DNA from 3 places in the Rhodobacter sp. 4.3.4 genome. Region 1 is predicted to be linked to each of the others. Evidence: riboswitches for the same ligand, from Rfam matches in the RefSeq annotation. Region 1 holds a riboswitch; each other region holds the start of a gene.
What was found. Region 1 has a riboswitch for cobalamin ahead of AC4PTB_RS10915 (ribonucleoside triphosphate reductase). Riboswitches for the same ligand answer to the same signal wherever they lie in the genome.
Positions count from the first base shown of each region.

Region 1 (3,267 bases):
CGCCAGCACCGGCAGGACCGGCTCGGCCGCGCAATCCAGCAGCCTTTCGACGAAATCGGGCACCCGCCGCAACAGGTCGGACTGCGCAAAGGACCCCTGCGCATGATCCTGCGCCAGATCGTCAAAGACGCGCTGCGCCAGCGCCAGCAGATCCGCCTCGGGCCGCCAGGAGGTCCCGGACAGCAGCTGCGCGGCGTGATGATGCAACACCGCCTGCCGCAGGGGCCAGCGGTCAAACCGGCGCCGGCCGGTCCAGCCGACCGCAAGCAGCCGTGCCCGCGCCAGCCGCGGATCGGCGGCGATCTGCCCCATCGCGGCGCAAAGCTGCGGCCCCGGCCCCTTGATCCAGGAGAGCCAACCGTCGTCGAGCGCGACCCCGGCACCGCTGAGCGCGAAATCGCCCGGCAGCGCCGCAAGCTCGGCCCGGATCGGCGCCCCCGCCGACGCAGGCTCCGCCGCGGTCGCGCGCCCGCACAGCACCAGCCGCAAAAGCCGTTGCCCCTCGCGCAAAGAATGTTCCATCGTATCCATTTTCACCGCCATGCGCGCACATCCCTGAACAAGGGCCTGAACAGGGGCGGGAAACGGCGACACGAACCAAGGCGCGGGCCTCAGGCTTCACGTCCCCCCGGTTCACCCCGCCCGAAACGTCTGCGATGGCAGGTCTCCTGGCTTGCGGGTCATCGCGCCCCCGGACCTTCCCGGGCGCGGCCCAGTGGCATTTCCGGCGTTGCTCGTCGCTCACAGTTGCGGGGGCAGCCGCGGCCTTGCCCGGACGGGCGCACCGCATTCCCTTTTCAGGCGCAGCCCGGAAGCGGCGCCACCATCGCGGCAAGGATGAAAGCAAGCGGCGGCGCTGTAAACGGGTTTGCGCCCCCCGGGGGCGTCTGCGCGGCACTCGGTCGCAGGCGGGGCGGCCAATCGCCTGTCTGCACGGGCCGGGACGGGCCCTGGGCTGCGGGCACGGCCGGGGCAAGGGGAAACTATATATTGACAGCAAGTGGCAATTGATTGCTATATCGTGACGCTCTGGGTCTTGCGGTTCGCCGCAGGCCAAGAGGGAAGCCGGTGCAAGTCCGGCGCTGCCCCCGCAACTGTAAGCGGCGAGCGCGGCTGATCACGCCACTGGGCCCCGGCCCGGGAAGGCCAGCCAAGCTGTGACCCGCAAAGCCAGGAGACCTGCCCGGAGCTGTTATGACCACCGCTGGCGGAGGGCCGTGCGGGGCGCTTTTCGGACCCCTTGCCGGGGCCGTTTCGCGTTCCCGTCCCTGCAAAAGCCCAAGGACGAGGACCGCGATGCCGATCGCCGATGTTGCTTTGACTGCCCCAGCGGGCTTTGCCACCGTGCGCAGCCGCGATGGCGCGCTTGTGCCCTTTGACGCCCGCCGCATCCTTGCGGCGCTGGCGCGGGCGGGCGATGCCAGCGGCGAATTCGGCGCCGCCGAGGCCGGGCGGCTGACGCAGGCGGTGCTCGACCGGCTGGCGCTGCAAACCCCCTCCAGCCCCCCCGATGTCGAGACGATCCAGAACACCGTCGAGGCGGTTCTGGCCGATACCGCCCATGTCGCCACCGCCCGCGCCTATGCGGTCTACCGCGAGCAGCACGCCCGCCTGCGCGAGGACCGCCGGGTGATGATCGATGTCGAACGCTCGGTCAGCGAATATCTGGAACGCTCCGACTGGCGGGTGAATGCCAATGCCAATCAGGGCTATTCGCTGGGCGGGATGATCCTGAACATCTCGGGCAAGGTGACGGCGAATTACTGGCTGAGTCACGTCTATCCGCCCGAGGTCGGCGCGGCGCATCGCGAGGGCGACATCCATATCCACGATCTGGACATGTTCGCGGGCTATTGCGCGGGCTGGTCGCTGCGCACGCTTCTGCACGAGGGGCTGAACGGCGTGCCCGGCGCGATCGAATCCGCTCCGCCCGCGCATCTGTCCAGCGCGCTGGGGCAGATCGTCAACTTTCTGGGCACGTTGCAGAACGAATGGGCGGGGGCGCAGGCGTTTTCCTCCTTTGACACCTATCTGGCGCCCTATGTGCGGCTCGATGGGCTGAGCTATGCGCAGGTCCGTCAGGCGATGCAGGAATTCATCTACAACCTCAACGTGCCCTCGCGCTGGGGCACGCAGACGCCCTTCACCAACCTGACCTTTGACTGGACCTGCCCCGAGGATCTGCGCGATCAGGTGCCCGTGGTGCAGGGCCGCGAAGTGGGGTTCACTTACGGCGATCTGCAGGCCGAGATGGACCTGATCAACCGCGCCTATATCGAGGTGATGACGGCGGGCGATGCCAAGGGGCGGGTTTTCACCTTCCCGATCCCCACCTACAACATCACCCCCGATTTCCCCTGGGAAAGCGAAAACGCCGATGCGCTGTTCGAGATGACGGCGAAATACGGCCTGCCCTATTTCCAGAACTTCGTGAATTCGGAATTGCAGCCGCATATGGTGCGCTCGATGTGCTGCCGGTTGCAGCTCGACCTGACCGAGCTGCTCAAGCGCGGCAACGGGCTGTTCGGCTCGGCGGAGCAGACCGGCTCGCTCGGCGTTGTCACGCTGAACTGCGCGCGGCTGGGCCATCTGCACCGCGGCGACGAGGACGAGCTGATGGTAGCGCTCGACCATCTGGCGCGGCTCGCGCGCACCAGCCTTGAGATCAAGCGCAAGGTGATCCAGCGCCATATCGATGCGGGGCTTTTCCCCTATACCAAGCGCTACCTTGGCACGCTGCGCAATCACTTCTCGACGCTCGGCGTGAACGGGCTGAACGAGATGGTGCGCAATTTCACCGCTGATGCCGAGGATATCACCACCGAGGCGGGCAAGGCGCTGGCCTTGCGGGTGCTTGATCGGCTGCGCGCGCAGATGGTGGCGTTTCAGGAAGAGACCGGCCATCTTTACAACCTTGAGGCAACCCCGGCCGAGGGCACGACCTATCGCTTCGCCCGCGAAGACCGCAAGCGCTTCCCCGATATCCTGCAGGCGGGCACGGCCGATCAGCCCTATTACACCAATTCCTCGCAGCTGCCGGTGGGCTTCACCGATGACCCCTTCGCGGCGCTGGCGCATCAGGAAGCGTTGCAGGCGAAATACACCGGCGGCACCGTGCTGCATCTTTACATGGGCAGCCGGGTCTCCTCGGCCGAAGCCTGCCGCAAGCTGGTGCGCCGGGCGCTGACGAACTTCCGCCTGCCCTATATCACCGTCACCCCCACCTTCTCGATCTGCCCGAAACATGGCTATATTGCGGGGGAACAC
Region 1 is NZ_CM178967.1:2,254,977-2,258,243, forward strand. It holds gene AC4PTB_RS10910 (hypothetical protein) at 1-543, opposite strand, end outside; cobalamin riboswitch at 642-843, opposite strand; cobalamin riboswitch at 1,015-1,201, shown strand; gene AC4PTB_RS10915 (ribonucleoside triphosphate reductase) at 1,297-3,267, shown strand, end outside.

Region 2 (3,267 bases), 1.0 Mb from region 1:
CGTCGCTCAGCGCGAAAACTTGACGGAAATGGAAAAGGCGTAGCTCGGCTTTGCCAGCTCTGCCGGGGCGGCGGGGAAACGCCCCGCCTTCTGCACCGCCGCCAGCGCCGCCGCATCGAGCGCCGGATGGCCCGAGGAGCGGTTCACCGCGGCCGAAATCAGCGCGCCGTCGCGGCCGACCCGCAGCGCCAGCCCGACCGAGCCCGAAGCCCGTCCCGCCGCGGCGGGATAGCTCTTGCGCCGCTCGATCCGGGTGCGGATCGTCGCGCCCCATTTCGCAAGCTGGCTTTTCACCGTGCCCGCCGCGACCGTCGCCTGCGCATCCGTCCCGCCCGTGCCCGCCTGCGCGCCTGCGCCCGATCCCGCCGCGCGCGCGGCGGCGCGGCTTTCGCTTTGCGCGGGCGCGGGTTTTGCCTGTTTCGGCTTTTCCGCCCGCCGCTCGGGTTTCGGTTTTGGCGGCGGCGGTTTCGGCTTGTCTTCCGCGACTTTCGGCGGCGTGATCTTCGGCAGCTCGGGCGGCAAAAGCACCGGATCGGGCAGCCGGACTTCGGGAATGTCGATCACCGGCGCGGTCAGCGGCAATGTCATCGCCGGCTCGGGCAGCTGGATCTGCGGCGTCAGATCGACGAAGGTCGCGGCGATCGCCTCGAGCGTGTCGAGATCCTCGCCGCCCGCCCCCGCCGCCACCAGCGCCGCGGGCGCGGCCTCGGTCTGCGACAGCACGGAAACCGCGACCGCATGCAGCGCCAGCGAGAGCGCCAGCCCCCACAAAAGCGCCCGGCCCGGCGCCTCGGGCGGATCGGCAAGCGCCAGGCTCATGGCGCGGCCTCCTCCAGACCGACAAGGCCGATCTTCAGATAGCCGCCCGCGCGCAGCTGGTTCAAAAGCCCCATCATCTCGCCGTAAGGCACGGATTTGTCAGCCGAAACGAAGATCCGCGTGTCCAGCTTGCCCGCCGTCGCCTCGGCCAGCCTTGCGGGCAGATCGGTGGCGCTGACCGGATCGCGGCCCAGCATCAGCCCCTTTTCCGCGTTCAGGCTCAGCACAACCGGGTCCGCCGGGCGCGGCTGCGGCTGCCCCGAGGCGACGGGCAGATCGACCGGCACATCAACGGTCGAGAGCGGCGCCGCCACCATGAAGATGATCAGCAGCACCAGCATCACATCGATGAAGGGGGTGATGTTGATCTGCGCCTCGGGGGCGAGGTCGTCGCCGTCGGAGAGCCGGACCGCCATTATTCCGCCACCAGATGCAGGGGGGTGACGCTGGCGGGCGCCCGCCGCGCCCGGTCCAGATCGCGCGAGAGCGTGCGTTCGACCAGCGCCGCCGCATCGGTCAGCGCGGCGCGGTAGCCGCCGACGGCGCGGGTCAGGTGGTTGTAAAGCAGCACGGCGGGGATCGCCGCGACCAGGCCAAGCGCGGTGGCCATCAGCGCCTCGGCGATGCCCGGCGCGACGACGGCAAGGCTGGAAGACCCGCTTTCCGCGATGCCGACAAAGGCGTTCATGATCCCCCAGACGGTGCCGAACAGCCCGACGAAGGGCGCGGTCGAGCCGATCGACCCCACCGCCGTCACCCCCGATTGCATCGCCCGCGCCGCCCCGGCCTCGATCCGGGCCAGATCGATCGCGACACGCTCCTTGATGCCGCCATCGGGCAGCCCTTCGGAGGCGCGGATTTCCGCGCTTGCCGCCGCCTGCATCCGCGCCAGAATCCCGCCGCTGAGCGTCGCGCCCAGCGTGCCGCGCGCCGCCAGCGCCCGGTAATCGCGCGAAAGACGGCGGCGCGACAGCGTCAGCTGCACCAGCTTGCCCGCCCAGATCGCCCAGGCCAGCACCGAGGCCGCAAGCAGCCCCAGCATCACGCCCTGCACCAGAATATCGGCATGGGCGAACATCGCCAGCGGGGTCAGCGCCTCGGCGGCGGCGGCGGCGCGCAGGGACTCGGCCAGCGAGGAAAGCCCGACACGGTCGAGAAACAGGATCAGCGCGTCATTGGCAGGCGCGGGCATGACGGGATGCATGACTGGGTTCATGTCGGGGGGCATGGCAGACCTCGGGGACGTTCAGGGCGGGACAGGAGCGGCTGGCGGAGGGCTGGCTTTGTCCCCTCCTGCGCTTGCTGAGTGAAATTGTCAAGTAATGGGCGGCCGCAAGGGCCGGGCCATCTCCGGCTTTGCCCCGGCGCGGCGGGTCGCAGGCGGGGGCGGGGCGGCGACGGGCTGGACGGCAAAGAAAGGCGCAGGACGAAAGCGGCATCGGCGAACCTTGGTCGGCCGGGCGAAACCGCCCGGAAGGTGGGATGTCGCGGAAGGCCGGGGCTTTCCGCGGACGGCGGGCCACCTCTGCGGAACGGGCCGCTTCCGCGGCGCCCCTCGCGCCCCGGAAAGGGTGAGTGTCCAAGCAGGTCTCCTGGCTCGCGGGTCTTGGCTTCGCCGGCCTTCCCGGGCAGCGCCCAGTGGCATGTCGACGTTGCTCGCCGCTCACAGTTGCGGGGGCAGCCGCGGTCTGGGCGCAAGCGCCGTTCCGCGTTCCCTTTCAATCCGGCCCGCGGGCCGGAACTTGGACGGCGTCAGCCAAATCCAATTCGCCCGCCGCGTCAAGCCGGAACTGCGGCTTGCGGTTGTGGGCGCTGCGCTGCGGCTCAGCCGCGGGGAAGGGGGGGCGTGCGCAGGATGCAGGGGATGCGGAAATGCGCGGGGCTGGTCGGGCCGCCCTCGATCAGCGCGAAGACCTTGGCAATCATCCCGTCCACGTCCTGCTCGATCATGCCAACATTGTCAGGCAGTTGCGCGGCGAAAGCGTCATAGTCGAAACAGCCGTAACGCATCCGCCCGGCATGATCGGGCACGGCGCGGTTGAGCCAGCCCACCACCCCTTCAAGGCTGATCGTCGAGTTCACGAACAGCCCCGGCGGCAGCGCCCCCGCCCGCGCGTCGAGCGCCCGCTCGGCCTTGTCGGGCGAATAGCCGCAGGCCAGGATCGCCTCTTCGGGCAGGGGGATGGCGCGTTCGGCATGGGCGGCGCGAAAGCCGCCGATCCGCTCGGCGGTGTTGTGATCGCCCGCCCGCCCGCCGATGAAGAGAAGCGGCCCGGCATAGCCCAGATCGTCGCGGCAGCGGTCGAGGATCAGATGCGTCAGCGTCTTCGCCCCGGCAAAGTTGTCCGAGGTGACCGAGGCCGCCTTCGATCCCGGCAGATCGAGGTTGACCACCCGCACCCCGGCCGCGGCGCACAGATCGGCGATCCGGTCCGGGTCGGTCGCCCC
Region 2 is NZ_CM178967.1:1,242,127-1,245,393, forward strand. It holds gene AC4PTB_RS05970 (DUF6525 family protein) at 1-23, shown strand, start outside; gene AC4PTB_RS05975 (energy transducer TonB family protein) at 7-819, opposite strand; gene exbD (TonB system transport protein ExbD) at 816-1,235, opposite strand; gene exbB (tonB-system energizer ExbB) at 1,235-2,023, opposite strand; cobalamin riboswitch at 2,385-2,580, opposite strand; gene AC4PTB_RS05990 (substrate-binding domain-containing protein) at 2,644-3,267, opposite strand, start outside.
Region 2: linked by a shared signal. The riboswitch ahead of exbB (tonB-system energizer ExbB) and the one ahead of AC4PTB_RS10915 (ribonucleoside triphosphate reductase) in region 1 are both predicted to bind cobalamin.

Region 3 (3,267 bases), 700 kb from region 1:
CGACAGCACCACAAGATCCGCCGGGCGCTGACCCAGATCGGTCGGCACCGCGGTTTCCTCGAGCCCATGGCTTTCGCGGAAGACGACATGCATCAGGCGGAAACCCCATCCAGCAGCACGGCGCGGATCGCGGCCTCGTCGACATCGTCATGTTCCGCGATCACCACCAGTGCGGAACGGCGGGCCTCCGTGCCCCAGGGCCGGTCATATTGATGCCGCACCCGCTCGCCCACGGCCTGCACCAAAAGCCGCATCGGCTTACCCGCAACCGCGATGTGTCCCTTGACGCGCAGGATGTTCTGCTCGCGCGCCAGCCGTTCAATCGCGGCCACCAGTGCCGCCGGATCGGAGATTTCGGGCAACTCGATCACCACCGTGTCGAAATCGTCGTGCTCGTGCTCGCCGTGATCGTCGTGATGGCTGGGCCGCGCGGCCAGATCATCCTCGGCGGCGGCGCCAAGGCCCAAGATCACCTTGGGATCGATCACCCCTTCGGTCAGCGGCAGGATCGGCAGCTTGCGCGGCAGTTCCGCCTCGATCAGCGCGCGGGCGCTCGCAAGACCCGCCTCCCCGGCCAGATCAGCTTTCGACAGAAGCACGATATCGGCGCAGGCGATCTGATCCTCGAAGACCTCGGAGAGCGGCGTTTCATGGTCGATGCTCTCGTCGGCCTGACGCTGGGCATCGACGGCGGCCACATCGGGGGCAAAGCGGCCCGCGGCGACGGCCTCGGCATCGGCCACAGCAATCACCCCATCCACGGTGATCTTCGAACGGATCGCGGGCCAGTCGAAGGCCTTGAGCAGCGGTTTCGGCAGCGCCAGCCCCGAGGTCTCGATCAGGATATGGTCGGGACGGGTCGGACGGGCCAGCAGCGCCTCGATCGTCGGGATGAATTCATCGGCGACGGTGCAGCAGATGCAGCCATTGGCCAGCTCGACGATGTTTTCATCGGGGCAGTTTTCATCGGCGCATTGGCGCAGGATCTCGCCATCGACGCCGACGGTGCCGAATTCATTGACCAGAACGGCAAGCTTGCGGCCCTCGGGGTTCGCCATCAGATGGCGGATGAGCGTGGTCTTCCCCGCGCCCAGAAAGCCGGTGATCACGGTGACGGGGATTTTGGTCAGATCGGACATGGGTCACTCCTGCGGGGGGATGATGTGCGGCGGAATACGGGCAAGGCATTGCTTGCGAAAGATCTCCGGGCGTTCGCGCCAGGGGATCAGGCCCTTTTCGGCGGCCTCGAACCGGGCGGCGCCGGAAAGGATCGTTTCGGCGTCCTGCGCGTCGAGACGGCCATAGACATAGGACCATTTGCCCGGCCCGGACAGCGCGACGGCGCAGCCCTGGGTGCAGGCCGAAAGGCATTCGACCGGGACCACGGTGACGCCTTCGGGGCAGGGCAAGGCGGAAAGCGCGGCATGCAGGCTCTCCCCCGGGCGCGGCGTCAGATCGGCCGCGGCGGTGCCGCGACAGGTGGTGCAGACATGCAGCGTGGTGGCCATTGCCCCTCCTGATGGGTTTGGGGGAACGGCCAGAGTGAGAGCGCACGCGCCCTGCCCCCGGTCGCGGAACACCCCGTCCGCCCGAAATCCATGCGCTGGCAGGTCTCCCGGCTTGCGGATGCGAGGGGGGCCCCTCACGGTCGCCCCGCCTTCCCGGCTGTTGCCAGTGGCCTCGGGGCGCCCTCTCCGGTCACGGTCGCGGGGGCGGCTGCGGTCGGGTTTCGCGGCCAAGCCGTCGCAATTCCCTTCACATTCCCTCTTCGCCTGTCATAGGACAGAAACCAGCGCTTGCCCTGAGTGGCCAAGACGCGATCTATTGTCAAGCGCGAGGACCGCCCCGATGACGCCCGAAAACGACAGCCCCGAGACTGGACCGGACGAACTGGCCCGCCATGCGGTGAAGATGGCGAAGAAGAAAGCCGCCCGCGACAAGATCATGGCGGGAAAATCCGGCGAAAAGGGGCTGATCATCGTTCATACCGGCTCGGGCAAGGGCAAAAGCTCGGCCGGGTTCGGGATGATTCTGCGCTGCATTGCACATCAGATGCCCTGCGCGGTGGTGCAGTTCATCAAGGGCGCCTGGGATACCGGCGAGCGGCGGCTTCTGACCACGCATTTCGGCGATCTGTGCCAGTTCCATGCGATGGGCGAGGGTTTCACCTGGGAAACCCAGGACCGCGAGCGCGACATCGCGGCGGCCATCGCGGGCTGGGAAAAGGCGAAGGAGCTGATCCGCGATCCGCAGATCCGCATGGTGCTGCTTGATGAGATCAACATCGCGCTGCGCTATGGCTATCTGGATGTCGAGGAGGTGCTGGCCTTCCTGCGCGACGAGCGGCCCGAGATGACCCATGTGGTGCTGACCGGCCGCAACGCCGCCGAGGCGCTGATCGAGGCGGCCGATCTGGTGACCGAGATGGGTCAGGTGAAGCACCCGTTCCGGGCAGGGATCAAGGGCCAGCCGGGGGTTGAATTCTGATCTCAAGGCCGGGGGCGCTGCCCCCGGACCCCCGGGATATTTGTGGCAAGATAAAGGCCGGACGTTAAGGAGACGTTAAGGAATTGCTAACCATGTTCTGGCAGACTTGTCTTACGGTACAGGGAGGGATCCCGATGACCGTGCAAGGTAAAAGCGCCGCGTCTTCCCCGCGCAAGCGGCCCAAGGCGCGGCGCCCCTGCGCTTCTGATCTTTCATTTATCTTGCCCCTAAGTATCCCCGCCGGAGGCTCCCGCAAGCTCAGCACGCGCGCCGGGAGGGTCTCGTGACCGCCTTGATGATCCAGGGCGCGGGCTCGAATGTCGGCAAGTCGATGCTGGTGGCGGGGCTGTGCCGGGCGGCGCGGCGGCGCGGGCTGACGGTGGCGCCGTTCAAGCCGCAAAACATGTCGAACAATGCCGCCGTCACCGCCGATGGCGGCGAGATCGGTCGCGCGCAGGCGCTGCAGGCGCTGGCCTGCGGGCTGGAGCCGGTGACCGACATGAACCCGATCCTGCTGAAGCCCGAAAGTGACGTTGGCGCGCAGGTCGTGGTGCAGGGCAAGCGGCTCGCCACCACCCGGGCGCGGGACTATGCGACACTCAAGCCGCAGCTGATGGGCGCGGTGCTGGAAAGCTTCCAGCGCCTGAAATCGGCGCATGATCTGGTGATCGTCGAAGGCGCGGGCAGCCCGGCCGAGGTCAATCTGCGCGCGGGCGATATTGCCAACATGGGCTTTGCCCGCGCCGCCGATGTGCCCGTCGTGCTGGTGGGCGATATCGA
Region 3 is NZ_CM178967.1:1,550,369-1,553,635, reverse strand. It holds gene cobN (cobaltochelatase subunit CobN) at 1-93, opposite strand, end outside; gene cobW (cobalamin biosynthesis protein CobW) at 93-1,139, opposite strand; gene AC4PTB_RS07520 (DUF1636 family protein) at 1,143-1,508, opposite strand; cobalamin riboswitch at 1,589-1,809, opposite strand; gene cobO (cob(I)yrinic acid a,c-diamide adenosyltransferase) at 1,849-2,487, shown strand; gene AC4PTB_RS07510 (cobyric acid synthase) at 2,771-3,267, shown strand, end outside.
Region 3: linked by a shared signal. The riboswitch ahead of AC4PTB_RS07520 (DUF1636 family protein) and the one ahead of AC4PTB_RS10915 (ribonucleoside triphosphate reductase) in region 1 are both predicted to bind cobalamin.